2 linked regions of the Nitratifractor salsuginis DSM 16511 genome follow. The protein of the gene in region 1 binds, or shares a complex with, the protein of each later gene. Links are inferred from orthologs where the notes say so. Each region holds a gene or a part of one and is shown on either strand. Other genes may lie near its edges.

Region 1 (7,378 bases):
CGTCATATTCGGCAAGGTCGGGTGCGCTGCCGCCGTTACCTTTACCGTCCTGACCATGGCAACCGGCACAGGTCGCCCAGGTAGCGGGCGCTTTACCCTTCATTCCACCGGCAATCCAAGCGGCAACCTCTTCAGCCTGCTTCCCGGAAGCCATACCCGCAGGCATGGCACCCAGAGGATACATCAACTGATGCTGGCCGCTTTTGATGACAGCCAGGATCTGCTCTTTGGTCATCCGGCTGGTGAAATCCTGCGCTTTACCGTCCAAACCATCACCGGTTTCACCGTGACAGGGAGCACACTGGACCAGGAAGATCGACTCACCCATATCTCTGAGGACCTCGGGAGAGGGGTTTTTCCATTTTGCTTCGAACTTCTTTTGATAGTTCTTGACCTCTTTGTTGTACTCTCCGATCTGGCTGTAGGCATTGAGGGGATATCCCCAGAGGAAATACCAGATCGCCCAGATCATAACACCTACGTAAGACCAAGCCCAACCGGAAGGCAGTTCGTTTTTATACTCACCGATACCGTCCCAGTTCTCTTCAGCCAGCTCTCCACTGGCGGTATCGGTCTTCATCTGAGCCATATATTTCGCTCCGACCCCGAAGGTCAGAACGGCAATGGCCACAGCACCCAGGAATGTGATCAGGTTGACCGGATCGCTCAGATCGATATGCATCTGCTTGATCACCACCAGCGTCGCCACGATCAATACCCCGGCGAGCACCAGCCCTTTGACAATGAATGAATTCATTTAACGCTCCTTCTTTTCGTTCATAACTTTGGGATTCGCTTCGACGGGCTTGTCGTGGAGCTCGTCGTCGAGCGCCATTTTCCCGTACTTTTCATAATCCGCTTCACCCTTCTTTTCACTGCGGTAGAGATGCAGGATATAACCATATAGAATCACGACCAGGAAAACCGTGAGAAAGAAATAGGCGTAACCCTGCAACTCGGTCAATGTCACCGCAGACTCCTTACTTCAGACGTTCGAGGTAGGCAATCAAGGCGACGATCTCGGGGATCTTACCTTGCTGGACCTGTGCGAGAACCTCTTTGTTCTTCATCTCTTTGGCGATCTTGAGCGCTTCGGGGAGGGCCTTCTCTTTGTAATACTTTTCGAAGGCAGCTTTGCCGGGCTGAATATCATCGCCATAGGGAGTATTGAAGACCTTCTTGACCGTTACGGCTTCCGCATAAGCGGTCTCGAGATCAGCAATGTTCTTGAACTGATGCTTATACGCGGGCATGATCGACGCGGGAACGACCGATTTGGGATCCCACATGTGGTTGGCATGCCACTCGGGTGTCCGGTAGTTACCGACACGGTGCAGGTCGGGACCGGTCCGCTTGGATCCCCAGAGGAAGGGACGGTCATAGGCATACTCTCCGGAGAGGGAATACTTACCGTAGCGGTCAGTCTCAGCTTTGAAAGGACGGATCAGCTGCGAATGGCAGGCGATGCAGTTGTCTTTCTTATACACCTCTTTACCGGCCAATTGCAGAACGGTATAGGGTTTGAGCCCGACGATAGGGCGAGACGCTTTGGCGAAGTCAGGCAGGATCTCTACCAGTCCCGCGAACGCGATAACGATGAAGACCCCTACCGAGAAGAGGAAGGGATTTTTTTCCAACCAATGAAACATTCTTTACCTCCTTAGGCCATAGGGGAGCGGAACTGAGGCTCCTGCTCGAGTTTGCGTCCTGCGGTCGCTGTCATGAAGAAGTTGTAAGCGAACATGAACACACCGATCAAATAGAGCAGACCACCGATTGCACGAATCGTATAGTAGGGGTGCAGAACGGATACGGTATCGATGAAGCTGTACATCAGGTTACCGTACTCATCGACTGCACGCCACATCATACCCTGGGTAATTCCGGCGATCCACATCGAGGTGAAGTAGAGAACAACACCAGTCGTTTGGATCCAGAACTGAGCCTCAAGCAGAGACTTGCTGTAGATTTCACGCTTGAAGACGCGGGGAGCCGCATGCATCATCGACGCAAAGATCATAAAGGCAACCCATCCCAGAACACCGTCGTGAACGTGACCGGGGATCCAGTCGGTGAAGTGAGCGATCGCGTTGACCGACTTGACCGCCTGAATGGGACCTTCCAGAGTCGAAAGCATATAGAAGGTGGAGGCGAGAACCATGAATTTGATCAGGGGGTTCTCGGTCAGCTGATTCCACTCACCCTTCATTGTCAGCAGCATGTTGATCGCAGAACCCCAGGAGGGGAGGATCAGTACGACAGAGAAGACAGAACCCATGGTCTGCATCCAATCGGGAACGGTGGACCAGAGCAGGTGGTGACCACCGGCCCAGAGATAGACGAACATCAGTCCCCAGAAGCTCAGCAGAGAGAGCTTATAGGAGTAGACAGCCTGTCCGGACTCTTTGGGCAGGAAGTAGTAGATGATTGCGATGATGGGCACGGTGAAGACGAAGGCCACCGCGTTGTGACCCCACCACCACTGCACCAATGCATCGTTGGTTCCGGCATACATGGAGACGGAGTGATACCAGTGACCGAGTCCGCCGGAGAAGAAGACGGTGGGAACTTCCATGTTGTTGAAGAGATAGAGCATCGCTACCCCGAGGAAAGTAGCGATGTAATACCACATGGAAATGTAGAGGGCTTTTTCACGGCGCATACCGATCAGGCCGAACATAATAATTCCCCAGAGAACCCAGATCACGACGATCAGGACATCCAGAGGCCATTCCATCTGAGCGTACTCTTTGCTAGCGGTGATTCCCATCGCCAGGCTGATGACCAGGAAGGTCGCCGCGATCAGATAGAGACCGAACTGCAGGTAACCCAGGCCTTTGAGAAGCTTCGATTCACCCAAGGATACCTTCAAAACACGGGGCGCGGCGTAGTAGAACGACGCGAAGATCCCGCTGACGGTAAATCCGTAGATGACCACGTTGGTGTGAAGGGGTCTCAGGCGGGAGAATGTCCCGTACTCACCGAAAAGATAGTTGAGTTCCGGGAACGCCAATTGAGACGCGATCAGAACACCGATGGTCATTCCGACAATACCGAAAATGACCGCGGTCCACATGTAGAGTTTGGCAACGGAATAATCATATTCCAGCGCTGCACTAGACTGCATACAAGCCTCCTAAATAAGATTTTGTTACGACGATGTAACGGTAACGGCATATTATAGGCGCTCATAGCTATAAAAAAACTTAAACAGGAAGGATTTTATTCGGAGGGGATAATTAGATTATATTTTTAATTTATGTATAAGTTTTAGGAGGGAAGGGCCCTGTCACGCCTTCCCTTTGGCACTCTGGATCGAGTGGATGTAGCGATAATCGACGGGAATACTCTTCTCTTTCGGCAAATTCTTCGCCAAACGCTCTATGATCCCTTCAAAATCATCGAAGAGGTAATGAGCCATCGACCCCGGGATCGGATTGATCTCATTGAGATACACCTTCTCCTCCACAACGAAAAAGTCGCAGCGGATCAGGCTCCCGAGGAAAAGAGGATCGTAGATATTTTTGAAAGCCGTTTCCAGACGCTCCCTGAGCGGGGCGTCGATCACCGCCTCCTGCACCCGCGTATCCCGGGAGAAGTCCATGTACTTCTTGTCGAAATCGAGGAACTCCTCTTTCTGGGGTTCTTCGATCAGTGAGAGTTCCCAGGCGGAGGTTTTGCAGCCGGCGAGGTTGTACTCCCGGATTCCCTCCACAAAGGGCTCCACAATCACCAAATCATCGAATTCAAAAGCCACATCGAGAGCATAATCGAGCTGGGAAGCTTCGCGAACGATACTGACCCCGATGGAGCTGCCAAGGTGTACCGGCTTGACGATGACCGGATATTCAAGTCGGGAGAGCTTCCGGGGCCCTTCTTTTCGAAGCAGCTCATACTCCAAAACCGAAATTCCCAGTGCCTGGGCCAGGAGCTTGGTATTGAGCTTGCTGTAACTCATCACCGACGCTTCCAACCTCGGACCGATAAAAGGGATCCTGAAAAACTCCATCATTCCGGCGATCTTGCCGTCTTCACCGTCCCGACCGTGAATGAGATTGAGCAGGCAATCGAATTCAAGGGGCTTGCGGCCTCCCAACAATCCTCCTGCCATCGAAAAGCCTCCCCTTTCCAGGGAGAGCTTTTTGGCTTTTTTGTACTCACCGGAGCTAAACGTCTTGGATTTCATCTTTTCGGGTTCGATGAGATAGAACTCCCGGGCGCTGTCGACAAAAATAAAGAGCGGTTCATTTCGCTTCAAACTCTTTTTGAGGGTAATTGCGCTGACGATGCTGATCTCATGTTCATAACTGGAGCCGCCGAAGAGAATGGCGATTTTCATATCACGATACCTCTTTCATTCCACTGGGGATTTGATGGCACCATTTTAACATTATTGCTTTCGGAAAAGTGTCAGGAAACCGGATTAGAAGTAAAAAGAGGGCATCTCTATCCGGAAAAAGCGGATAGAAATCATAGAGACAAGGCTCTATTTTTTATTTTTGGGACTTTTCCTGGACTTTTTGCTTTGAGACGTCTTCAATCCCTTCTCATTCTTTTTGAGCTGAGACTCCTCCTTGGCGATCTTCTTTTTGAGGACGGCCGCTTTTTTGCTGTCCTTGGCTTTTTGAGCCTTTTTCAATGCCGCTTTGTCCTTTTTGAGCTGGACCTTTTCCTCTTCGACCTTGCTTTTCAATCTGTCGGAAGCAGCACTTTTCTTTTTGGTCGTGCCGGAGGATCGGGGAGAGCCTGTTTTTGAAGACTTTGTTTTCGAACGAGAGGCTGATGCAGTGCCAGGCGCCTTTGCTTTGACATTTTTGTAGACATTCTCGGCGATCTCGGGTCCGATCCCCTGGACTTTCATCAAATCCTCTCTATTGCGTATGGTATGGGTACGTCGACATTTCAGGATCGCCGCGGCTTTGACCGGGCCGATCCCCTTGATACTCATGAGCTCCTCTTTGGAAGCGGTTTGAGGATTGAGGGCGAAAGCGAACGCAAAGCAGAGTGACAAGAGCAAGAGAACTTTTTTCATACTGTTCCTTTGGTGTGAGATGCGGTAATTATAATGTAAAATAGATAATTTTATATAAAAATAGTTAGGTTCTGACTCTACAAAAGCCAATTGCTCATTTCAAAAGCTTCTTCGCTCAGGGGCATACTCTTCCAGCCTCCGCTCTCGAGATACATCACCCTTCCGCCGAAATATCCGACGGCATATTTTTCGAGATAGATGGGATAGTTCCTCTGACGCAGAGCCGAAAAAATCTCCGAAGGCTCAGCGGGATGCACACAGGCATCAAACTCCATCAAATGGATCTTTCGCAGAGTCTCCCGCAGGTTCTCGTCGCGGTAAAGTTTGGGGCTAAGCAGATACCAGGCAGGATAGGTGACGACAGGATCGTCGAGCAATTCGTGGAGATAAAGTCGGAGTTTTTTCATCTATTATTTGTGCTAAATGCTCTATATTTAAGAAAAAAGGTGTTGCGAAGCAACACATACGTCAATTCCTAATTCCTCACTCCTCATTCCTCATTTATTTTTCAGAGCATCTCATAGAACTCTTTGAAAATATAGGCACTTTCATGGGGGCCGGGGCTCGCTTCGGGGTGGTGTTGAACCGACATGACCGGCTCCTCTTTGTAGCGTACCCCTTCGATGGTATTGTCGAAGAGGTTAACATGGGTTACTTCCGCTACTTCTGTCAAACTTTCGGGGACATTGTAATTGTGGTTCTGAGCGGTGATCTCCACGGTGCCTTTTTCGACATTTTTGACCGGATGGTTTCCTCCGTGGTGTCCGAATTTGAGCTTGTAGGTATCGTAGCCATGGGCGATGGAGAGCATCTGATGCCCCAGGCAGATGCCGAACATGGGGATCCTGGCATCCAGGAGCTTTTGGGTGCGCTCTTTTTCATCGTGGAGGATCAGCGGATCGCCGGGGCCGTTGGAGAGGAAGACTCCATCAATCTCTCCCGCCTGGAAACGCTCGATGACCTGCTCGGCAGGCGTATCGTTGGGGATCACTTCTACCCGGATGCCGGCGTGAGTCAATTCATTGAGGATGTTGCGTTTGATCCCGAAGTCATAAGCGACGATCTTTTTGCTGGTCTGAGGTTTTTCATAGCGGAAGGTTTTGGCATCGTAGCGTCCCTCTTCATGCACATAGGGTTCGTCGGTGCTCACCTCTTCGATGTAGTTAATCTCTTCGATCCTCGGAGCGGCCTCCAGGCGCTTTTTGAGCTCCTCTTTGTCGTGGATTTCCGTCGAAGCGATCATCTCCATCGCCCCCTGATTGCGGATCATCCGGGTCAGATAGCGGGTATCGATATCGCAGATCCCCATCACACCGAAGCGTTTGAGCAAGGCATCGAGGGGCTCTTCGCTGCGGAAGTTGGAGGGGCGCTTCTGATACTGACGTACCAGGATCCCCTTGCAAAAGGCTCCACGGCTCTCCATATCCTGGGCATTGCACCCCACATTGCCGATCTCGGTCATGGTAAAGGTGACGAATTGACCGGCATAGCTGGGATCAGTCACGATCTCCTGGTAACCGGTCATCGAAGTGTTGAAGACGATCTCCCCTACCGCCGTCCCCTCGGCACCGAAACTGCGCGCCTCCAAAAAGAGCCCGTTCTCAAAATAGAGTGAAACCTTCTGCATTTTTACCTCATTCTCAATTCAAAGGCGTTGCAAGGCAACGCTTTCCTTAATTCCTCATTCCTCATTCCTAACTCCTCATTTGCTCTGATGCCTCCGGCATCACAACATACCCCGCCGTCTCAGCTCCTCCTGGTAGAGCCGCTCATAGAGGAGTTCGTAATCCTGGGAGCCGGGAATGACTTCACGCTCCATGTTCCGGATCTTGTTGTAGACGATGTCGTCGATCTCTTCATAGGCGTTGGCGAACTCTTTGAAGGCTTTGAAGATAACGTTTTTGACCTGGTTCTCATTGACATCATATTCGATGAGATAATTCTCATAGAGCTCATCGAGGATCTTGTGGGAGAGATCGTTGTAACGGTCGTCGTAGTTCATAATCACACCGTATTCGGGTGCCAGCTTCTTTTTGATCATAAAGAAGAGCTGTCGCTCATCGGCGTGCTGAAACTCGATCTCATCGTAGTTTTCGTCGATGATCTTGTGGACCTGCTCATCGAGTGCTTTTTCGATCTGCAGATTCGCGTCGATCAGCTCTTTGACCTTCTCCCGGACGGCATCCTTGCCTTTGAGAAGCTTGACGAAGGGGGCATTGGCCAGATCGATGGCTACCTTGCTCGCTACGTATCCGGTCTGTTGCGGTTTCAATCTCATACTCATCCTTTTGGCGGTCATACGCTCTAAAAATTATATCCAATCACGGTGAAGATCGGCGATCGATC
Region 2 (8,411 bases), 690 kb from region 1 along the record:
CATCGGCTTGAGGACCGCTTCGTAGCCGTCGCTCTCGGAGGCCGCCAGGGTATTGATGGCCTCTTTGTGGCGTTTGAGCAGCTCTTCGAGGCGCTGGGGAAAATCGTTGAGTTCCTGATCTTTCAGCGTAAAAGTTTGAAACATAATTCTTCCATTCTTTATAATTTTATGCGTATGGATGATTGAGCGAATTGTAGCACAAATAAAGCGTCAGCTTTTTTCGGGTGTATCGCTCAAAAAGTCCCGAAGCAACGGCCAGAATCGGGGTGAATCGACGATATCGCCGTGGGTAGTGCCCGGAAGGGTTTCGACGAAGACCTTTGCCCCTCTCAATGCCCGGATCAGGCGGCGGCTATGCTTTGGGGGGATGATCGAATCGTGCTCAGCCAGAAGGATTAGAGTAGGGGCATAAACGTCGGGGGCTTCCCGGATCGCTTCGAAGGGGTCCTTGCTGAGCCATCGGACGGGAAAGAGGGGGTAACGCCTCTGACCCAGTGCGGCGATGGAGTCGTAGGGGGTGATCAGCACCAGTCGATGAATTGGTCTATTTGCCGCCAGATGGAGGGCGACGCCGCTGCCAAGGCTCCGTCCGACGACGTCGACGAGGCTGTGACGGGAAGCTATGTGGTCATAGAGGGCCAGTGCGGCTTGGTAGATAGTCTCCTGGGAGGGAGCGCCCTCACTGGCCCCGTAGCCGGGGTAGTGGAGAAAATAGAGGGTAAGGTCGGGCAGGTGTGCGGCGATAGTGTCGGGATCATCCCACCAGTGCTCGGAGTTGCCGGGGAAATAGAGCAGAGCCTTTTCCCGGCCCGAATGGCGGACTTCGACCCAGACTTTTCCACCGGGGAGGCGGAGGAAGAACCCCTTTTGGGGTCGGGTTTCACGGGTGGGGTGGAAGAGGATCCTTCGCTGAAAGAGATAGAGCCAGAGCATTCCGCCGAGATAGAGTGCAAGCAGGAAGAGTGCCAGGAGGCCCGCCGCTCTCATCCTTTGCGCTTCCTGGAGTGTGAAGGTTCGGGTGCCAGAGGGTGCTGGGCCAGCTCTTCGAGCAGGGTGGTGGCATAGGCACCGGGAGGCAGGGTGAATTCCAGCCAAAGCCCGCGGCGCTTTTTGTCGTATTCGCCGCCGACATCCCCGGGCCAGATCCAGGCATCTCTGCGGTCGCCGGGCAGGGCGGTGAGCTCTTCGTCGTCGTAGGGCGCCTCCAGGTGCCGGGCATCCTGCCGGGCCCGCCAGACTTTCGCTCCGGGGAGGAGCCCGGTGACAGTCACTCTCTTCTCTTTGAAGGGCCGGGAGGAGGCCAGCGGGTCTTTGCAGCTAAAGAGCTTTTGGGTCTTCCGGTCCCGAAGGAGATCGCCGCCGAAGAGTTTGAAGAATTGAGGTTGTTTTTTCAACGCTTCGACAAGCTCTAGGGGCCATTGGAGCTTGTGGGAGGCATCACGGATGGAGCGTTCCCGGATAAGTCGGCTAGCGGCGACACGGCGGCTGAGCCACTGGTTGAAAAGCCGGCTTTGCCACGCGGCGACGAGGAGGCGCTCCCGGCTTCCCTTGAGCCGTTTGCCCGAGTGGGCGATGGCGCGTCCCTGTTCCCAGGCCAGGCCGTCTTCTCCAAAACGCTGGTAGCCGAAGTAGTTGGGGAGGCCGAATTCCTCCATTTTTCGAGCCTCATCGAGCAGACGTGCGGCCTCCTTTTCGTCGATCCGATCCAGAAAGATCCTGAAACGGTTGCCGAGCAGGGCCCCGGTCTTGAGGGGATGGCGGGTGCGTTGCTTCTGCAAAAGCTCCACCCGTTCCGTCTTGAGATTTTTGAGCCCCTTTTCATAACGGATGGGGAGGGTGAAATACTGGATGGTGGTGGCGGCCTTGTCTTTGAGGCCGGCGTAGCCGATCTCCCGCTCACTGGCCCCGGTGGCGGCGCTGAGAATGTTGAGCAAGCGGGAAGTGCTCAGATCCTGTTTGCGGAGTTTGAGCAGCAGGTACTCTCCCCGTCCGGTAGCGGGAGCAAGAGGGATCTCTTCGACATAAAAACGCTCAACACTTTGGAAAAAACGAAAGGAAAAAGGGGCAAAATCCCCGGCATAGGTATGATTCATAGGGGGATTATAGCGTTTTGGAGGGAAAGGGGGGCGCTTAGGCCAGATTGGTGTAGACCACCTGGACATCGTCGTCATCTTCGAGTTTGTCCACCAGGTTGGTTACATCGTCCATCTCTTCGTCGCTGAGCTCCAGAGGCGTGCTGGGGATACGCTGGAGCTGGGCTTTGGTCACTTCGATCCCCCGCTCTTCGAGGGCCTTGGAGAGGCTGCCGAAATCTTTGTAATCTCCGTAGAGACGGATGATCTCTTTGTCTTCGCCGTTCTCCTGGGGAATTTTGTCCTCTTCGATCTCTTCCAGACCGTAATCGATGAGATCCAGCTCCAACTCTTCGAGGTCCAGATCGGGCTTTTTGTCGAATTCGAAGACCGCTTTGCGGCTGAACATAAAATCAAGAGAACCGCTGGTGAGCAGCTCCCCACCGTTGCGCACCAGGATCGCTTTGACATTGGCGACGGTACGGGTGGGGTTGTCGGTGGCGCACTCGATATACATCAGGGTGCCGTGGGGCCCCTTGGCTTCGTAGGCGATCTCCTTGATATCGGCCGCATCCTTGTTAAACGCCCGCTTGATCGCCGCTTCGATATTCTCTTTGGGCATATTCTGGGCTTTGGCGTTGGCGATGGCGGTGCGGAGTTTGGCGTTCATCTCCGGGTCGGGAGAGCCCCCTTCTTTGGCGGCGATGGTGATCATACGCCCCAGTTTGGGGAAGATGCGCGACATTTGCCCCCAGCGCTTGAGTTTGGCTGCTTTGCGGTATTCAAAAGCTCGTCCCATTTGGCTTACCTTTGGAGAAATTTTTTGGAATTATACCCTAGTTCCGTTTACCGCGGAGTATTAACGGATCCGCCGGATCCGCTCCTTGCCTAGGCGCAGAATCGGCGAGGGGGGAGCGGGGGTTCCGAGGGGTTCGACGACCACGTCGGCGTTTTGGCGGGCGAAGTTTTCGTCATAAGGGGCTCCGGCTCGGTTGGCCGAGGTGGTGTACGCCCATCCCCCCAGTCGCGCAAGCAAGAGGAGATGACGGGGATCGCGGATCAGGCGAAAAGAGTTCCCGTTGGGGAGGATGAAGGTCGTCCGTTTACGGCGCCGGACGAGGCGACGGTGTTTTGCCGGAACACGGCCCAGACGGCGGAGGGTATGCAGAGAGTCTAGAGCGTGAATGTAGCGTTTATGCCCGGGGCGCCCCTTGATCCGGTCGAGGCGGGAAGTGTCCTGGCTGAGGAAACCCACCGTCGTATCGGTATCGCTGAGAAAAACCAGTTTTCCCAGAGGCGCCTGCGGGAGTTTCATGCCTGGGAAAGGTAGTCCTGCAGGGCCTTGGGTTCGATGGCGCCGGAACTCTTTTTCAACTCCCTAATCGCCAGGGCCGCCGCTTTGGCCGCCGCCAGGGTGGTGAAATAGGCGACATGGTTGGCCAGGACCGACTGGCGGATCTTCTTGGCGTCCTCTTTGGCCGCTTTGTTGTCGGAGGTGTTGATGGCAAGAGCGATCTCTTCGTTGCGGATCATATCGTCGACATTGGGGCGGCCTTCGCTGATCTTGAGCACCTTGGTGCTGGGGACTCCGGCGGCTTCCAGGGCGGCGTGGGTCCCGGAAGTGGCGACGATCTCGAAGCCCAGCTCTGTGAACATCAGGCCGATCTCCCCGGCGTAGGGCTTGTCGGTCTCCGTCAGGGAGAGGAAGACTTTGCCCTCCAGAGGGATCAGGTTCTTCGAGGCGAACTGGCTCTTGGCGAAGCTCATCCCGAAGGTGCCGCTGATCCCCATCACTTCGCCCGTCGATTTCATCTCGGGCCCGAGGATCAGGTCGGAGCCGGGGAGCTTGTTGAAGGGGAAGACCGCCTCTTTGACGGCTATGTGGTTTTTGAGTCTCGGCTCCATCGGCACGGTGTCGTAGTTGACCACTTTAAACGTGTCGTAGAACTCCAGGGCTTCGCGCAGGTCGCCCCTCACCATGACCCGGGTAGCGACCTTGGCCAGGGGGACTCCAGTGGCTTTGGAGACGAAGGGGACGGTCCGGGAGGCGCGGGGATTGACTTCGATCAGGTAGATTTCACCCCGGTGGATGGCGTACTGGATATTAAGCAGGCCCACGACTCCGAGCCCCAGGGCAATCTCCATCGTTTGGCGCTTCACCTCTTCGAGGAGTTCGGCATCCACGGAGACCGGGGGGAGGGAGCAGGCGCTATCTCCCGAGTGGATCCCCGCCTCTTCGATGTGCTGCATCACCGAGCCGATGTAAACCTCTTTGCCGTCACTGATGGCATCGACGTCGAGTTCGACGGCATTGTCGAGGAATTTGTCGATCAGGACGGGAGAGTCGTTGGAGACCTGGACCGCCTCGTCCATATACTCCCGCAGTTCGGCGTCGTTGTAGACCGTGCGCATCGCCCGTCCTCCCAGGACGAAGCTGGGGCGCACCAGGACCGGATAGCCAATGCGGTTGGCGATGGCGATGGCTTCCTCTTTGGCGAAGGCGGTGCCGTTGGCTGGCTGCTTGAGGCCCAGTTTTTCGATGAAGGCGCTGAACTTCTCCCGGTCTTCGGCCAGGTCGATGACCCGGGCGGGGGTTCCTATGATCTTGGCGCCGATGGCGGTGAGGTTTTTGGCCAGTTTCAGGGGTGTTTGGCCTCCGAAGTGGACGATGACCCCATCAGGTTCCTCGGTTTCGATCACTTTACGGACATGCTCGAAGTCGATGGGCTCGAAGTAGAGCACGTCGCTGGTATCGTAATCGGTGGAAACCGTCTCGGGGTTGCAGTTGTACATCAGGGAGTCGATCTTCATATCCTGCAGGGCGAAGGCGGCGTGGACGCAGCAGTAGTCAAATTCGATTCCCTGGCCGATCCGGTTGGGGCCTCCGCCGATGACGAGGACCTTCTTTTTGCCCGCTTCGGGTTTGCGGCCCGCGTCGGGGAGGGGGGTGATGTTGGTGGTGGAGTAGAGGTAGGGGGTGAGGGCTTCGAACTCGGCGGCACAGGTGTCCACCTCGTTGTATTGCTGCTCAACGCCCAGCTTTTTGCGGGCGGTGTAGATATCGTTTTCGGTGAGGCTGAGCCCCTCTTTTCGGTTGAGGACCGCCGCGATCATCGCATCGCTGAAGCCGTCGCATTTGAGGCGGTGGAGCTGTTCGGCGTCGTGGAGGGTCTCCAGGGTGACGGCGGCTTCAGCGGCGGCTAACTCTTCAAACTGATAGAGGAACCAGGGGTCGATGCGGCAGAGCTCGTGGATCTCTTCGACACTCTTGCCCCGGCGCAGGGCTTCGAAAACGTAGCGGAAGCGCTCGGCATTGGGGCGGCGGATCTCCCGCACCAGGGTCTCTTCGTCGCAATCGACGGGGTCGAAACCGATGAGCCCCGTCTCCAGGGAGACCAGGGCCTTTTGGAAAGACTCTTTGAAAGTCCGCCCGATGCTCATCACTTCGCCCACCGATTTCATTGCGGTGGTGAGGGTACTGTCGGCCATGGGGAATTTTTCGAAAGTGAAGCGGGGGATCTTGGTGACGATGTAGTCGATGACCGGCTCGAAACTGGCGGGGGTACCGGTGATGTCGTTACTGATCTCATCGAGGGTGTAGCCCACGGCCAGGAGAGTGGCGACCTTGGCGATGGGGTAGCCGGTGGCCTTGGAAGCCAGGGCCGAGGAGCGGGAGACCCTGGGGTTCATCTCAATGACAATCATACGTCCCGTCTCGGGATTGACGGAGAATTGGACATTCGAGCCGCCGGTATCGACGCCGATCTCCCGCAAAATGGCGAAACTGGCGTCCCGCATACGCTGATACTCTTTGTCGGTCAGGGTCAGGGCCGGTGCGACGGTGATGGAGTCGCCGGTATGGACGCCCATAGGATCCAGGTTTTCGATGGAGCAGACGATGATGCAGTTGTCGGCGCGGTCGCGGATGACCTCCATCTCATACTCTTTCCATCCCAGGAGCGACTCTTCGATAAGGATTTCATTGATGGGGCTGGCTTCAAGCCCACCTTTGGCGATCTCTTTGAACTCGTCCATATTGTAGGCGACGCCGGAACCCCCGCCGGCGAGGGTATAGGAGGCGCGGATGATCAGGGGAAAGCCGATCTCTTTGGCGGCGGCGATCGCTTCATCCATATTGTAGGCGTATTTGGAGATGGGAAGGTCCATCCCGATCTTTTGCATCGCCTCTTTGAAGGCTTGGCGGTCTTCGCCTTTTTTGATCGCCTCGGGATTGGCGCCAAGGAATTCGACCCCGTCGAGCATCCCCCGCTCATACATCTCCATCGCGACGTTGAGGGCGGTTTGGCCTCCCATCGTGGGGAGGATGGCATCGACCTTCTCTTTTTCGATGATGCGGGCGATGATCTCGGGTTCGATGGGTTCGATATAGGTGCGGTGGGCAAACTCGGGATCGGTCATAATGGTCGCCGGGTTGGAGTTGATCAGGACGACCCGGTAGCCGAGCTCCTTGAGGGTCTTGGCGGCCTGGGTACCGGAGTAGTCGAATTCACAGGCTTGGCCGATGACGATGGGGCCGGAGCCGATCAGTAAAATGGTTTGGATATCTTCGCGCTTGGGCATAGAGAGCACCCCTTCGGTTTTAGTTGGATATTATACTCGAAAGTCCCATAGAAGCGTATTAGTTATTTTCAGAGAGCTGAGAGTTGAGAGCTGAGCGTTGAGCGCTGAGAAGATTGGTGCCATTGACTTCCGAATCCCAAATCCATAATCTTCAATCTTCTATCTTCCATCCCACTCAGGGGCGGGTTTCGTTTAGGATGTCGAAGGGGGAGGGATGATGGCGTTTTCGGGGTGCTTTTTTCTCCGGGATGGGTTGCTGTTGGAGCGGTCCCATATTCTCTTTCGGGAGCGTCTGTTGTTGGGTCGGCAGGGTCTTGGCTTTCGGCAGGGTAGAGCTTTTGGGGTGTTTTTTGGGTTTGTTGATCCTCACGGGTTTGGGTTCGGGTTCCTGGGGGATCTCAAACTCCGCGGGATTGATCTCCAACTCTTTGGTCTGGACCGCTTCGGGAATACTGCTGATATTGTGATCGGCCTGGCGGGGTGCCTGGTGGGCATAGGGATACTCTTGCCCGGGGAAGGAACGGTTCTGATCGTAGGAAGAGGCCAGATAGGGCTTGGCATCGGTGATCAGGAAGAAGAGCCTCGGGTGCATCGTATCGGCATAAGGGCGGACGTAGGCGGTTTTGTAACTCCCCTCGATGGCGACGCGGACCACTTCTCCCACGGGGACATAGGCGAAGAAGATCCCGTCGAGCCCGCTGGTCTCGACCCGGTCACCCGGTCGGATTTTAGCCCATTTTGGGATGTATTTGACGGCGATGAGCTTGTCGCCGGTTCCCATAGCGATTCCCGGGTAGCGTTTGGGCCCGGTATAGACGCTGAAACGGCTTTTGGGATTGGTGATTAGATAGCCGTAGAGGATCCCCTTTTTGAGTTGGGCGGTTCCGGCGACCACTTCATCCTGGATCAAGCCATAGACCTTGCCCTCTTCGAGGGGGGTCTTTTTGGGAAGGCTGAGGAGGATTTCGTCGAATTTGTTGAGCTTGACATAGGAGACGGTATCGACAAGGGTGATGTTTCTGTAGGGAAGCTTCTGCAAAGAGGGAAGCTTGTTATAAATACTGGCGATCTGCCGCAGGTAATGGGTTTGGTCGAGGAGGTATTTTCTCAGGACCCGATTTTCCCGGGTGAGCTTCTCGATCTGCTCTTTTTGCATCAGGTAGCTGTGGCTCTTGTCACTGAGATTGCGAAGGATGTTTTTGTATCCCGTTTTGATGGGATTGATGAAACCGATAAGGCTGCTTCGGATTCCCTGCCTGTTTTGACCCAGGAGCACAAAGAGGATCGTCGCCAGGAGCAGGAGGAGAAGGAGACGGGACTTCATTCAGTATCGGAAAACGACGATCAATCGTCGAAAGCGGCCTGCTGGAGAAGATCCAGCTCATCCAGGGCTTTGCCGGTACCTTTGGCGACCGCCAGAAGCGGGTCTTCGGCGATGTAAACCGGAAGCTTGACGATATCGGAGAGGTATTTGTCCAGGCCGCGGATCAGGGCCCCGCCGCCGGTGAGGACCACTCCGTTTTCCACGATATCTCCGGCCAGGTCGGGAGGAGTTTGCTCCAGGACGCTCTTGAGGGCTTCGGCGATCTGCTTGAGCTGTTCAGCCATCGCTTCACGGATATGCTCACTGGTGATCTCTACGGACGTTAGGGTCCCCTCCACCTGGTCACGACCCCGCACAGTGGTGATGAGCTCCTCATCGAGTTTGATGGCGGTCCCGATCTTGATCTTGAGCTCTTCGGCGACCCGATCCCCGAT

Evidence for each region. The genes of interacting proteins can lie anywhere in the genome.
Region 2: the proteins of carA (region 1) and carB are in contact, whole or in part, in a solved structure (PDB 1KEE), measured with the Escherichia coli proteins. The link is inferred for Nitratifractor salsuginis DSM 16511 from one-to-one orthologs.

What each region holds. Positions count from the first base shown.
Region 1 is NC_014935.1:1,903,622-1,910,999, forward strand. What follows is about bases 4,601-7,378. They hold carA (glutamine-hydrolyzing carbamoyl-phosphate synthase small subunit), read right to left. Parts: upstream 6,660-7,378; coding sequence 5,541-6,659; downstream 4,601-5,540. Other genes in these bases: NITSA_RS10975 (ComEA family DNA-binding protein), read right to left, coding at 4,601-5,032; NITSA_RS09765 (hypothetical protein), read right to left, coding at 5,110-5,439; NITSA_RS09775 (DUF507 family protein), read right to left, coding at 6,759-7,310. In the rest of the region: NITSA_RS09735 (c-type cytochrome), read right to left, coding at 1-757; NITSA_RS09740 (cytochrome c oxidase, cbb3-type, CcoQ subunit), read right to left, coding at 758-970; ccoO (cytochrome-c oxidase, cbb3-type subunit II), read right to left, coding at 981-1,649; ccoN (cytochrome-c oxidase, cbb3-type subunit I), read right to left, coding at 1,661-3,127; NITSA_RS09755 (D-alanine--D-alanine ligase), read right to left, coding at 3,290-4,339; more of NITSA_RS10975, read right to left, coding at 4,487-4,600. UniProt on the Escherichia coli protein: Small subunit of the glutamine-dependent carbamoyl phosphate synthetase (CPSase).
Region 2 is NC_014935.1:1,216,393-1,224,803, reverse strand. The notes cover bases 3,184-6,994. They hold carB (carbamoyl-phosphate synthase large subunit), read right to left. Parts: upstream 6,654-6,994; coding sequence 3,384-6,653; downstream 3,184-3,383. Other genes in these bases: mreC (rod shape-determining protein MreC), read right to left, coding at 6,829-6,994; NITSA_RS06200 (hypothetical protein), read right to left, coding at 3,184-3,387. In the rest of the region: NITSA_RS06220 (M3 family metallopeptidase), read right to left, coding at 1-144; NITSA_RS06215 (alpha/beta hydrolase), read right to left, coding at 211-987; NITSA_RS06210 (tRNA pseudouridine(13) synthase TruD), read right to left, coding at 984-2,093; NITSA_RS06205 (YebC/PmpR family DNA-binding transcriptional regulator), read right to left, coding at 2,131-2,871; more of NITSA_RS06200, read right to left, coding at 2,932-3,183; more of mreC, read right to left, coding at 6,995-7,977; NITSA_RS06185 (rod shape-determining protein), read right to left, coding at 7,998-8,411. UniProt on the Escherichia coli protein: Large subunit of the glutamine-dependent carbamoyl phosphate synthetase (CPSase).